2 regions of the Uliginosibacterium paludis genome follow, and region 2 is predicted to be linked to the other one. Evidence: predicted binding sites of a transcription regulator. Region 2 holds the regulator's gene; the other holds the start of a gene.
The links. Region 2 encodes FNR, which switches genes on or off when oxygen is low (the NO sensors DNR and NnrR bind a similar motif). Its sites were predicted from a motif close to TTGANCTAGNTCAA; they were not measured.
Positions count from the first base shown of each region.

Region 1 (5,182 bases), on a different contig from region 2:
TCTCCTTCGGTGGCAGCGCGCTGCGCAGCCTGCTGATCCTGCTGCTGGCGATCGCGATCTTCGGCCCGCTGCTGAACCTGCTTCTGTGGAGCGTGGCCGAAGCCTGGTACTTCCCGTCAAAACTGCCGCTGCACTGGGGCTTCAGCTATTGGGGACGGGTCTTCCGGCCGGAAGCCGGCGCGATGCTGGCGCTGTCGAAAAGCATCCTGATCGCGCTGCTGACGGTGAGCCTCAGCACCCTGCTGGCGATCCCCGCCGGCTATGCACTGTCGCGCCGCAGCCTGCCGCTGCGCAGCGTCTTTCTGCTGGTTTTCCTGCTGCCCCAGGCCTTCCCGGCCATTGCGGTGCATCTGAACATGGCCCGCATTTTCTACAGCCTCGGGCTCAACGGCACGATCACCGGCGTGGTGCTGGTGCACACGCTGCAGGGGCTGGTGTTCTCGGTGTGGATCAGCTCGGCCGCGTTCGCCGCCATCGCGTCCGATCAGGTGGAGGCGGCGCGCAATCTGGGCGCCTCGCCGCTCGCAGCCTTCTTCCGCATCACGCTGCCGCAGGCCAGCCCCGGCATCATCGCCAGCGCAATCTTCGTCTTCCTGATCTCGATGGACGAGTTCTCCGGCAGCTTCTTCGTCGGCTCGCCCAACATCGTCACACTGCCGCTGCAACTGTATTCGGCCGCCATGGAGGGCAACTACCAGATCGCCTCGATCACCGCGCTGATCCTGCTGCTGCCCTCGATCCTGTTCATGTTCATCGTCGAACGCTTCCTGCGTTCGGATGTGCTGGCACGCGTGGGAACCTGAGATGCGCAGCGATCCGTTTTCCAGCCGCTTCGAGCTTGCTGCCCGGCTTGTTCGCGAGGCGGGCCAGCTGGCCCTCGGCCACTTCCGCAGCAGCGGCCTGCAGGTCGGTCGCAAGGGCCTCCAGGATTTCGTGACGCCGGTCGACCATGCGGTCGAAGCGCTGCTGGTGGCAGGCATCCGCACGGCGTTTCCGGATGACGCAATCCTCGGCGAGGAAGGCGGCACCCACGCCGGCCGCACGGATGACGATGCCATATGGGTGATTGACCCCATCGACGGCACCATCAACTATGCACGCGGTCTGCCGCTGTGGTGCATTTCGGTCGCCCTGGTGCAGGCCGGTGAAATCCGCTTCGGCCTGATCTTCAATCCGGTAGCCGACGAGCTCTACACCGCCCGGCTGGGTCTGGGGGCTCACTGCAACGGCCGGCCGATCCGGGTGTCTTCCGCCCGCCTGCCGGAAGACGCGCGCATCGGCCTGGGCTACAGCCGGCGGCGGCCGGTGGGCCTGCATGCCGGGGCCGTGCGCGCGCTGCTGGACGCCCGCTGCGAATACGCCCGGATCGGCAGCGGCGCGCTGAGCCTCGCACTGGTGGCCGATGGCCGCCTCGACGGCTACTGGGAGCCGCACATCAATTCATGGGATGTGCTGGCCGGCCTGTGCCTCATTCGCGAAGCCGGTGGCTGGAGCGCACCCTTCCTGCACGGCGAGGCGCTCGTCGAAGGCAATCCGGTGCTGGCCTGCACGCCGGCCCTGCGTGACTTCCTCGTCACCACCTTTTCCGGCATCACCGCCGCATGAGCACGACGCCAGCCGCCCACCTCTCGATCTGGCTGCTGCCCGCAGTCGCCCAGGCCGCCGTGCTGGATGCCTGCATTGCGGCGCTCTCGCCCCGCTTCCTGACCCCGCCCTTCACCGCGCACGTCACGCTGCAGGGCGACCTCGCGCTCGACGAGTCGCAGGGCCGCGCACTCGCCCAGGCACTCGCCCAGGCACTCGCCCGCGAGCAGCCGGCGCTCACGCTGGCCCGGCAGGCGCTTGCCAGCTCACCCCACTTCTTCCGCTCGCTCTATCTGGAACTCGCCCCGGATGCCGCATTCGACGCACTGCAGGCGGCGTGCGCCGGGCTCAGCGGCACGCGCCACGGGCTCTCGCCCTTTCCCCATCTGAGCCTGGCCTATGGCGAGCCGCGCGAGGCCGTGCCACGCACCACCCTTGCGGCGCCGCATCATCCGGTGCTCAACGCACTCGGTCCGCTGCGCCTGGACCGTCTCGCGCTCGTCCATTCCTCGAAGGACGTCCCCATCGCCGACTGGCGACTGCTCGAGATCCTGCCGCTGCGCTGAGCGGCGACGCCGCCTGCAGCTCGGCCTCAACGTTTACCCGCAGATCCCGCCACCCTGGCCGGCTTCTTGACTCGAATCAAGGCGTCAGCGCGGTCAAACAAATCTCATAGGGTCGTGGCGCACCACAAGCGTGCCTCTCCGCTCGGGCATATCACATGCACCCATCCGGAGCACGAACTAGCCTGATGAACCGCCATCACCACGAGAGATGCCATGAAGATTGCCAGCCTGCTCGCACGTATCCGCCCCGAAGAGGCCGATCTCGTTGCCGCCGACCTCGCCCGCATTCCGGGCGTGAGCCTGCACGGCGTGGCACCTGACGGCGGCCGGCTCGTCGTGATGGTGGAAGACGGCGAAGGCTATGCCGTCTCCGACTCGATCCTGGCGGTGTCGATCACACCACGGGTACTCGGCACCACGCTGGCCTACGAATACACCGATGAGGACGCAACGCTGGCAGAGATCAACGATGCCTTCGCCAAGTCACGCGCAAAACAGGAGGAGAACCGATCATGAGCATGTCGCGTCGCGATTTCATCAAGAGCCAGGCGCTTGCCGCCGCAGCCGCCACGGCCACCGGCAGTTCGCTGGTGCATGCCGCCACGGCCGCCAGCGCGCCCGGCGAAGTGCGCTGGGACAAGGCGCCCTGCCGCTTCTGCGGCACCGGCTGCTCGGTGCTGGTGGGCGTGCAGAACGGCCGGGTGGTGGCCACCCAGGGGGACCCGGACGCGCCGGTCAATCGCGGCCTGAACTGCATCAAGGGCTACTTCCTGTCAAAGATCATGTACGGCGCAGACCGCCTCACCCAGCCGCTGCTGCGCATGAAGAACGGCAAGTTCGACAAGGAAGGCGAATTCACCCCGATCAGCTGGGATGCGGCCTTCGACATCATGGCCGAGAAGTGGAAAGCCGCGCTGAAGGAAACCGGCCCCGGCTCGATCGCGATGTTCGGCTCGGGCCAGTGGACCATCTTCGAAGGCTACGCCGCTGCGAAGCTCTGGAAAGCCGGCTTCCGCTCCAACAACCTCGACCCGAATGCGCGCCACTGCATGGCCTCGGCCGTGACCGGCTTCATGCGCACCTTCGGCATCGACGAGCCGATGGGCTGTTATGACGACATCGAGCAGACCGACGCCTTCGTGCTCTGGGGCTCCAACATGGCGGAAATGCACCCGATCCTGTGGAGCCGCGTGACCGATCGCCGGCTCTCCCACAGTGAATGCCAGGTGCATGTGCTCTCCACCTTCGAGCACCGCAGTTTCGATCTGGCCGACAACGGCATGGTCTTCGTGCCGAACACCGATCTCGCGATCCTGAATTACATCTGCAACCACATCATCCAGACGAAGCGGGTGAATCAGGATTTCGTGAAGAAGCATGTGAACTTCAAGAAGGGCGAGGGCGACATCGGCTTCGGCCTGCGCCCCGATCATCCGCTGGAAGCGAAGGCCAGCAGCAACGGCTACCCCGGCGCGGACGGCAAACCCAAGGGTGACAGCGGCAAGGCCGAGCCGATCAGCTTCGAGGAGTTTGCGAAGTTCGTCTCCGAATACACGCTGGAGAAAGTCAGCAAGCTCTCCCGCGTGCCGGCCGAGCGCCTGAAAAAGCTCGCCGAGCTGTATGCCGACCCGAAGAAGAAAATCGTCTCATTCTGGACCATGGGATTCAATCAGCATACCCGCGGCACCTGGGTGAACAACATGATCTACAACGTTCACCTGCTCACCGGAAAGATCTCCGAGCCGGGCAACAGCCCCTTCTCGCTGACCGGTCAGCCCAGCGCCTGCGGCACTGCGCGCGAGGTGGGTACCTTCGCCCACCGCCTGCCGGCCGACATGGTCGTGACCAACCCCGAGCATCGCAAGCATGCCGAGGAAATCTGGCAACTGCCCGAAGGCACCATCGGTGACAAGGTCGGTCTGCATGCCGTGGCTCAGAGCCGCGCGCTGAAGGATGGCAAGGTCGCCTGCTACTGGACCTCCACTACCAACAACATGCAGGCCGGGCCGAACATCAACGGCGAGGTCTATCCCGGCTGGCGCAATCCCAAGGCCTTCGTGGTGGTGTCGGACGTCTATCCCACCGTGTCGGCCCTGGCGGCCGACCTGATCCTGCCCAGCGCGATGTGGACCGAGAAGGAAGGCGCCTTCGGCAATGCGGAGCGCCGCACCCAGTTCTGGCGCCAGCAGGTCAGCGCGCCGGGTCAGGCCAGGAGCGATCTGTGGCAGTACATCGAATTCTCGAAGCGCTTCAAGGTCGAGGAAGTCTGGCCGGCCGAGCTGATCGCGAAGAAGCCGGAGTACAAGGGCAAGACGCTCTACGACGTGCTCTATGCCAACAAGGTGGTGAACAGGTTCCCGCTCGCGGACGTCGACAAGGCCAACAGCCACGCGATCAAGGGCTACATGAACGACGAGTCGAAGCAGCTCGGCTACTACCTGCAGAAGGGGCTGTTCGAGGAATACGCGAGCTTCGGCCGCGGGCACGGCCATGACCTGGCGAGCTTCGATGCCTATCACAAGGCGCGCGGCCTGCGCTGGCCGGTGGTGGATGGCAAGGAGACGCTGTGGCGCTTCCGCGAAGGTTACGACCCCTATGTGAAGGCCGGCGAAGGCGTGAAGTTCTACGGCCACAAGGATGGCCGCGCCGTGATCTTCGCGCTGCCCTACCAGGATCCGCCCGAAATGCCGGACAAGGACTTCGATCTCTGGCTCTGCACCGGCCGCGTACTGGAGCACTGGCATACCGGCAGCATGACGCGCCGCGTACCCGAGCTGCACAAGGCGGTGCCGGAGGCGGTGGTCTTCATGCATCCGGATGACGCCACCCAGCGCAAGCTCCAGCGCGGCATGCTGGTCAAGGTCGCCTCCCGGCGCGGCGAGATCACCGCCCGCATCGAGACCCACGGTCGCAACAAGCCACCGAAAGGCCTGATCTTCGTGCCCTTCTTCGACGAAGGGCGGCTGGTCAACAAGCTCACGCTGGATGCGACCTGCCCGATCTCGAAGGAGACCGACTTCAAGAAGTGCGCC
Region 1 is NZ_JBDIVF010000002.1:793,722-798,903, reverse strand. It holds gene ABDB87_RS08750 (ABC transporter permease) at 1-803, shown strand, start outside; gene ABDB87_RS08745 (inositol monophosphatase family protein) at 805-1,605, shown strand; gene ABDB87_RS08740 (2'-5' RNA ligase family protein) at 1,602-2,150, shown strand; gene ABDB87_RS08735 (chaperone NapD) at 2,364-2,666, shown strand; gene napA (nitrate reductase catalytic subunit NapA) at 2,663-5,182, shown strand, end outside.
Region 1: the regulator FNR is predicted to act here: its motif matches at 2,217-2,230, upstream of ABDB87_RS08735 (chaperone NapD).

Region 2 (5,182 bases):
GCCTCATCGATCATTCGCAATACGCCAACCGGCCTGCACCGGATCACAACCCCGGGAATCAGGGAAAACGGCGCCATGACGAGGACATCCACCGGATCTCCGTCGCCGGAGATGGATCGCGGAACGTAGCCGTAATTGCATGGATAGGACATCGACGTCCCCATGAAACGATCCACGTAGACAGCCCCGGTATCCTTGTCGATCTCATACTTGATCGGATCCGCGTGCGCAGGAATTTCAATAATGACATTGACGTCATCCGGAACGTTTCCTGGCGGAACATTGTTGAAACCCATGAGATCCCCTTGTTGATGTCATCTCTCGCTGGCCGTTGCGTGCCAGACGAGCTGAAACCCCGTCATTCTGGAGGCTTTCGTATCGGCCGGGTATCAGTAATCACACGGACTACCGGAGCCCCCCAATTTTGTGCGCCGCACCAGGGCGGGAGCGGTGCATGCCGGCAAGTCAAACTTCGCAGATGGCGCCTGCCCACAAGGCCCCTCCGAGTTGCGGGGCTCTGATCAATCCGTAAACACCGAAACAGATCACGATCAGACCGGCAAGGAGCCTGAACCACCGTCCCCTGACGACATTTCGATAGCGCGCGAGCAAAACCCCCGCAAGCAGCAGATTCGGCAGCGTTCCGGCACCGAAAGCCAGCATCAGGCCTGCACCACGAGCAGCAGAACCGCTGACCAGTGCCAGAGACAATACGCTGTAGGTCATGCCACAAGGCAGAAAACCCCACAAGAATCCCACCGGCAGCGCCTGTTTCCAGGTTCGGACAGGCATGAAACGCCTAGTCAGTGGCTGCAATCTTCGCCAAAGGAACTGCCCGCCCTTTTCTACCCCTGCCAGTACGTGCGTGTAGCCCATCAGATACACGCCCATCGCAATCAGAAGAAGGTTGGCCAACACATACAGAGTCAGCTGGACAGGCAGGACATGATTGAAGAGCATGGTTGCGGAACCAACGGCCCCGACGATCAAGCCGGTCAGCCCATAGCTGACGATCCGGCCGCCGTTATAGGCCAGATTTCGCCCCCAGAAACCTTGTCCATTGCCGGAGCCACTCGCTGAAAGCGCCCCGACAATGCCGCCGCACATCCCGATGCAATGCGCGCCGCCCAGCAAGCCGATCAGAAAAACCGAAACAAAACCACTCGAGGAAAAATCAGCCACGGTGCACCTGAAGACATGTCATGGCCCATTGTAGCGGCTGTGTCAGATGACCCGGGAGTAACGTCGCTTTTCCCGGTCACTGCGGAGATAGCGATCAAATACCATGGCCACGATCCGGACGAGCATCCTGCCGGCGTCCGTAACTCGGATCCCCTGCTTGTCCATGTCAAGCAGACCTGCCGCAGCAAGCTCAGCCAGTTCCTGAAGCTCCGGCTCGAATCTGCCGACAAAATCAATGCCGTACCGACGATTGAAAATCTCATACGTCAGCTCGAAATCGCACATCAGCGTCTGAATGACCGCATTTCTCAGATTGTCATCCTCTGAAAGGGCCCAGCCTCTGAGCACAGGCAGTTCGTTGCGATCAAGTGCTGCGTAATAGGGCTCCAGATCACGGTGATTCTGGCTGAATGCCCCCCCCGCCTTGCCTATAGAGGAAACCCCGAACGCCAGCAAATCGCACTCAGCGTGAGTGGAATAGCCCTGAAAATTGCGTTGCAATCGACCACTGCGTTGCGCAACGGCAAGTTCGTCATCGGGTCGCGCAAAGTGATCCATGCCGATATAGACGTAGCCAGCCTTGTCAAGCCGTTCAATGGCCAGCGCAAGGATGCGGAGCTTCTCGTCGGGCGGAGGGAGATCCGCCTCATTGATCCGCCTCTGAGGCATGAAACGCGTCGGCAAATGTGCATAGTTGTAGAGCGCAATCCGGTCAGGCCGCATCCCGAGCACAGTGTTCAGGGTCGTCGCAAAGCGCTCCACGTTCTGGTGCGGCAAACCATAGATCAGATCGACACTGATCGACTGGAAACCCTCGGCACGGGCGGCAGCGATGACCGCGTGCGTCTCATCCACGCTCTGAATCCGGTTAACCGCAGCTTGCACCCTGGGATCAAAGTCCTGCACACCGACGCTCATACGGTTGAACCCTTCGGAAGCAAGCTGCGCCACCACCTCCGATGTCACCTTGCGTGGATCCACTTCAATGGAAAACTCCCCCTCCTCGGCCAGTTCAAAATGGCTACGAATGGAAGCCATCAAACGCCGGATCTCTGCCTGACTGAGAAAGGTGGGCGTCCCCCCTCCCCAGTGCATCTGCGTTACGACCCCACGCTGTGGCAGCAAGGCTGCCTGCAGCGCCATTTCCTTCTCCAGATAGGAAATGTAGCGCTCTGACAGAGAGCGATCCTTGGTGATGATCTTGTTACAGGCGCAGTAGTAACAGATGGTGTTGCAGAACGGGATGTGGAAATAGAGGGAAAGCGGGGACTTCACACCTGCCACAACCGTCTTCAGGCTGTCAGCCTTCGCATGCTGCTCGAACTCCTGCAGAAACCTGTCCGCCGTCGGATAAGAAGTGTATCTGGGACCTGGTATATCGAAGCGACGGATAAGGTCAGGATCGAAAATTATCGTCTGTTGCACGATTCAAGCTCATTTCATCAAGCAGATCACAATCTCAGACTTATACTGCAAAAACGTTGATGCCGATCAAGTCCCAAGGTACACTCACCGACGTGGACCAGAAAGTGAACATTACCCTGACACCCAACAACATCCGGATCGCTTGCAGCCAGTGCAACCTGCGAGAGCTTTGCCTCGCCGTTGGTCTGGAGGATAGCGACCTTCACAAGCTGGATGAGTTGGTCGTCAAACGCAAACTCAAGCGTGGACAGCAGTTGTACCGCGCTGGAGACGCTTTTGAAGCGATTTATGCGATTCGTACCGGCTTCTTCAAGACTGACATCCTGACGGAAGAAGGCTTGGAACAAGTGACCGGCTTCCAGATGGCTGGGGAAATTCTCGGCATGGACGGGATCAGCAATGATCGCCACGTCTGCAATGCCACGGCCCTGGAAGACAGCGAAGTCTGCATCATGCCGTACGATCAGCTTGAAGACTTGTCCCGTCATATCAAGTCTCTGCAGCAGCAGTTCCACAAGTTCATGAGCCGGGAGATCGTTCGCGATCAGAGCCTCATGATCCTGCTGGGTTCGATGAGAGCCGAGGAACGCATCGCGGCATTCCTGCTGAACCTCTCGCAGCGGATGCGCATCCGCGGCTACTCCGCCTCGGAGTTCCACCTGCGAATGACCCGCGAGGAAATCGGATCCTATCTGGGTCTCAAACTGGAGACCGTTAGCCGCGCCTTCTCCAAGTTCCATGACGAAGGGCTGATCGGCGTACAGCAGAAGTACATCCGCATTCTGGACGCCGACGGCCTCAAGGCGCTGCTCAATCACGCGCCCAGTTAAACACTGAACGCTTGAGCCCTGCTTCTTCGCGCGCCTCCCGGCGCGCGAATCGTTTCTGCCCCCTATCCTTGGACAAGGCAAGCCTCATAGCATGAGGGATTGTACGGGGCACCTCCATGCTGCTCGAGGCATACAATCTCATTGAACAGAGAGCCCCGTCACGCGTGTGACATGCGGCGGAATGGAGAGGCGAAACAGAACACACGCCCCGCTCCACGCCTCACGCCCGCCGTAGCCTTTTTTGTAAAAGGAGACTGCATATGTACAAGCACTTGCTCGTTCCAACCGACGGAACCGAACTGTCGTCGAAAGCGGTTGATAGCGCTGTCGCGCTGGCCAAAACGCTCGATGCACAGATCACATTCCTCTACATACAACCTGACTTTCCTCTACCCATTGCGGGCGAAGGCACGATGCTCGCCCCGGAAAGCAGGGAAGACTTTGCCCGGGGCACCGAAGAGCAGGCCCGCAAGATACTGAACGAAGCCTCCGAAGTCGCAAAGCGATCGGGCGTGGAAGCGAATGCGAAAACCGCGATCAGCGACGTGCCTTACGAGGTAATCATCGAAAGCGCTCAGCAGGAACACTGCGATCTCGTGTTCATGGCTTCGCATGGAAGAAAAGGACTGGCCGGACTCTTGATCGGCTCTGAAACCCACAAGGTTCTTACCCACTGCAAGATCCCTGTCCTCGTCTATCGCTAGAGGAAGGCCCAACTCCTCCACACCGCAATTGAATCTGGCAGCAAGGCCTGGACTCCCAGGAGCCCCGGCCTTGACTGACACAGACTCGAGATCCGCCAAGAATTTGCCCCAGCCTCTTTCAGATATAAAACCTCAGGGGTGCAAGGCCGCCTCACCCTTCAAGGGGAAAAGCTCGGCACCAAGGATTCTCCAGGTTCCCGCACCATCTGCCAGTGCCAGATTCCAGTGCCCATCCGGCAAGGGTGGCATCCTTGCCTCGTAATGATCACCGTTACGCGTCAACTTCAGGTTCCGATCATTCCCTGCTCTGACAGGACTCAGAATGTTCAATTCCAGAACATCCGGAAAGCTGATCTCGCGTGCAGCACTGACACGCAGCCGGATTACGCCATTTTCGTAAGACAACAGTCCGGAAACCCCCAACTGCTTGGCCATCTGCTGGCTTTCCAGAGAGCGATTGATCTCCAGACCCTGCTTGTAATAGTCCTCCGCAACCAGACCGTCGTTGGACTTCCAGGCGACATACCAGGTCGCCAATCCCGCAATGACCGCCGCGGCAGGCAGACTCATCAAAAACCAGGGCCAGCCTTGGCGATACCATGGCGCTCCAGCCGCCATCAACCGTGTCATGGAGAACTCCTCTTCAAGGTGCGATGAAAACGGCTTTTTCCCGAATTTCCAGCGATGGATCGTCAGCTGCCGTCACGATGAAAAACACGGAATGGGAACCTTTGCTCAAGCCATCCGCGGGAACACGAACCCGTACGGGCACTGACCTGTTCTGAGCGGCTTCGACCTGAAGAGTTCCCGCCCCATCCAGACGCACGCCCTCGGGTCCCGAAACACCGATCGTCAAGACTCTTGGGGCCTCACTCATGTTCATGAGGTTCAGCACGTAAACGTTCTCAATCAGCCCGCCTTCGATTTCGCGCGTAATGATTGACCGATCCTTGATGACATCAAGACGCAGCGGTGTGCGGGTAGCCAGCGCCCACACGAAAGCAATGCAGATCACGCAGAGCGCAGCGCTGTAGATGAGAA
Region 2 is NZ_JBDIVF010000003.1:100,323-105,504, reverse strand. It holds gene ppa (inorganic diphosphatase) at 1-296, opposite strand, end outside; gene ABDB87_RS09310 (sulfite exporter TauE/SafE family protein) at 466-1,182, opposite strand; gene hemN (oxygen-independent coproporphyrinogen III oxidase) at 1,225-2,607, opposite strand; gene fnr (fumarate/nitrate reduction transcriptional regulator Fnr) at 2,667-3,437, shown strand; gene ABDB87_RS09295 (universal stress protein) at 3,698-4,141, shown strand; gene ABDB87_RS09290 (FixH family protein) at 4,274-4,771, opposite strand; gene ccoG (cytochrome c oxidase accessory protein CcoG) at 4,785-5,182, opposite strand, start outside.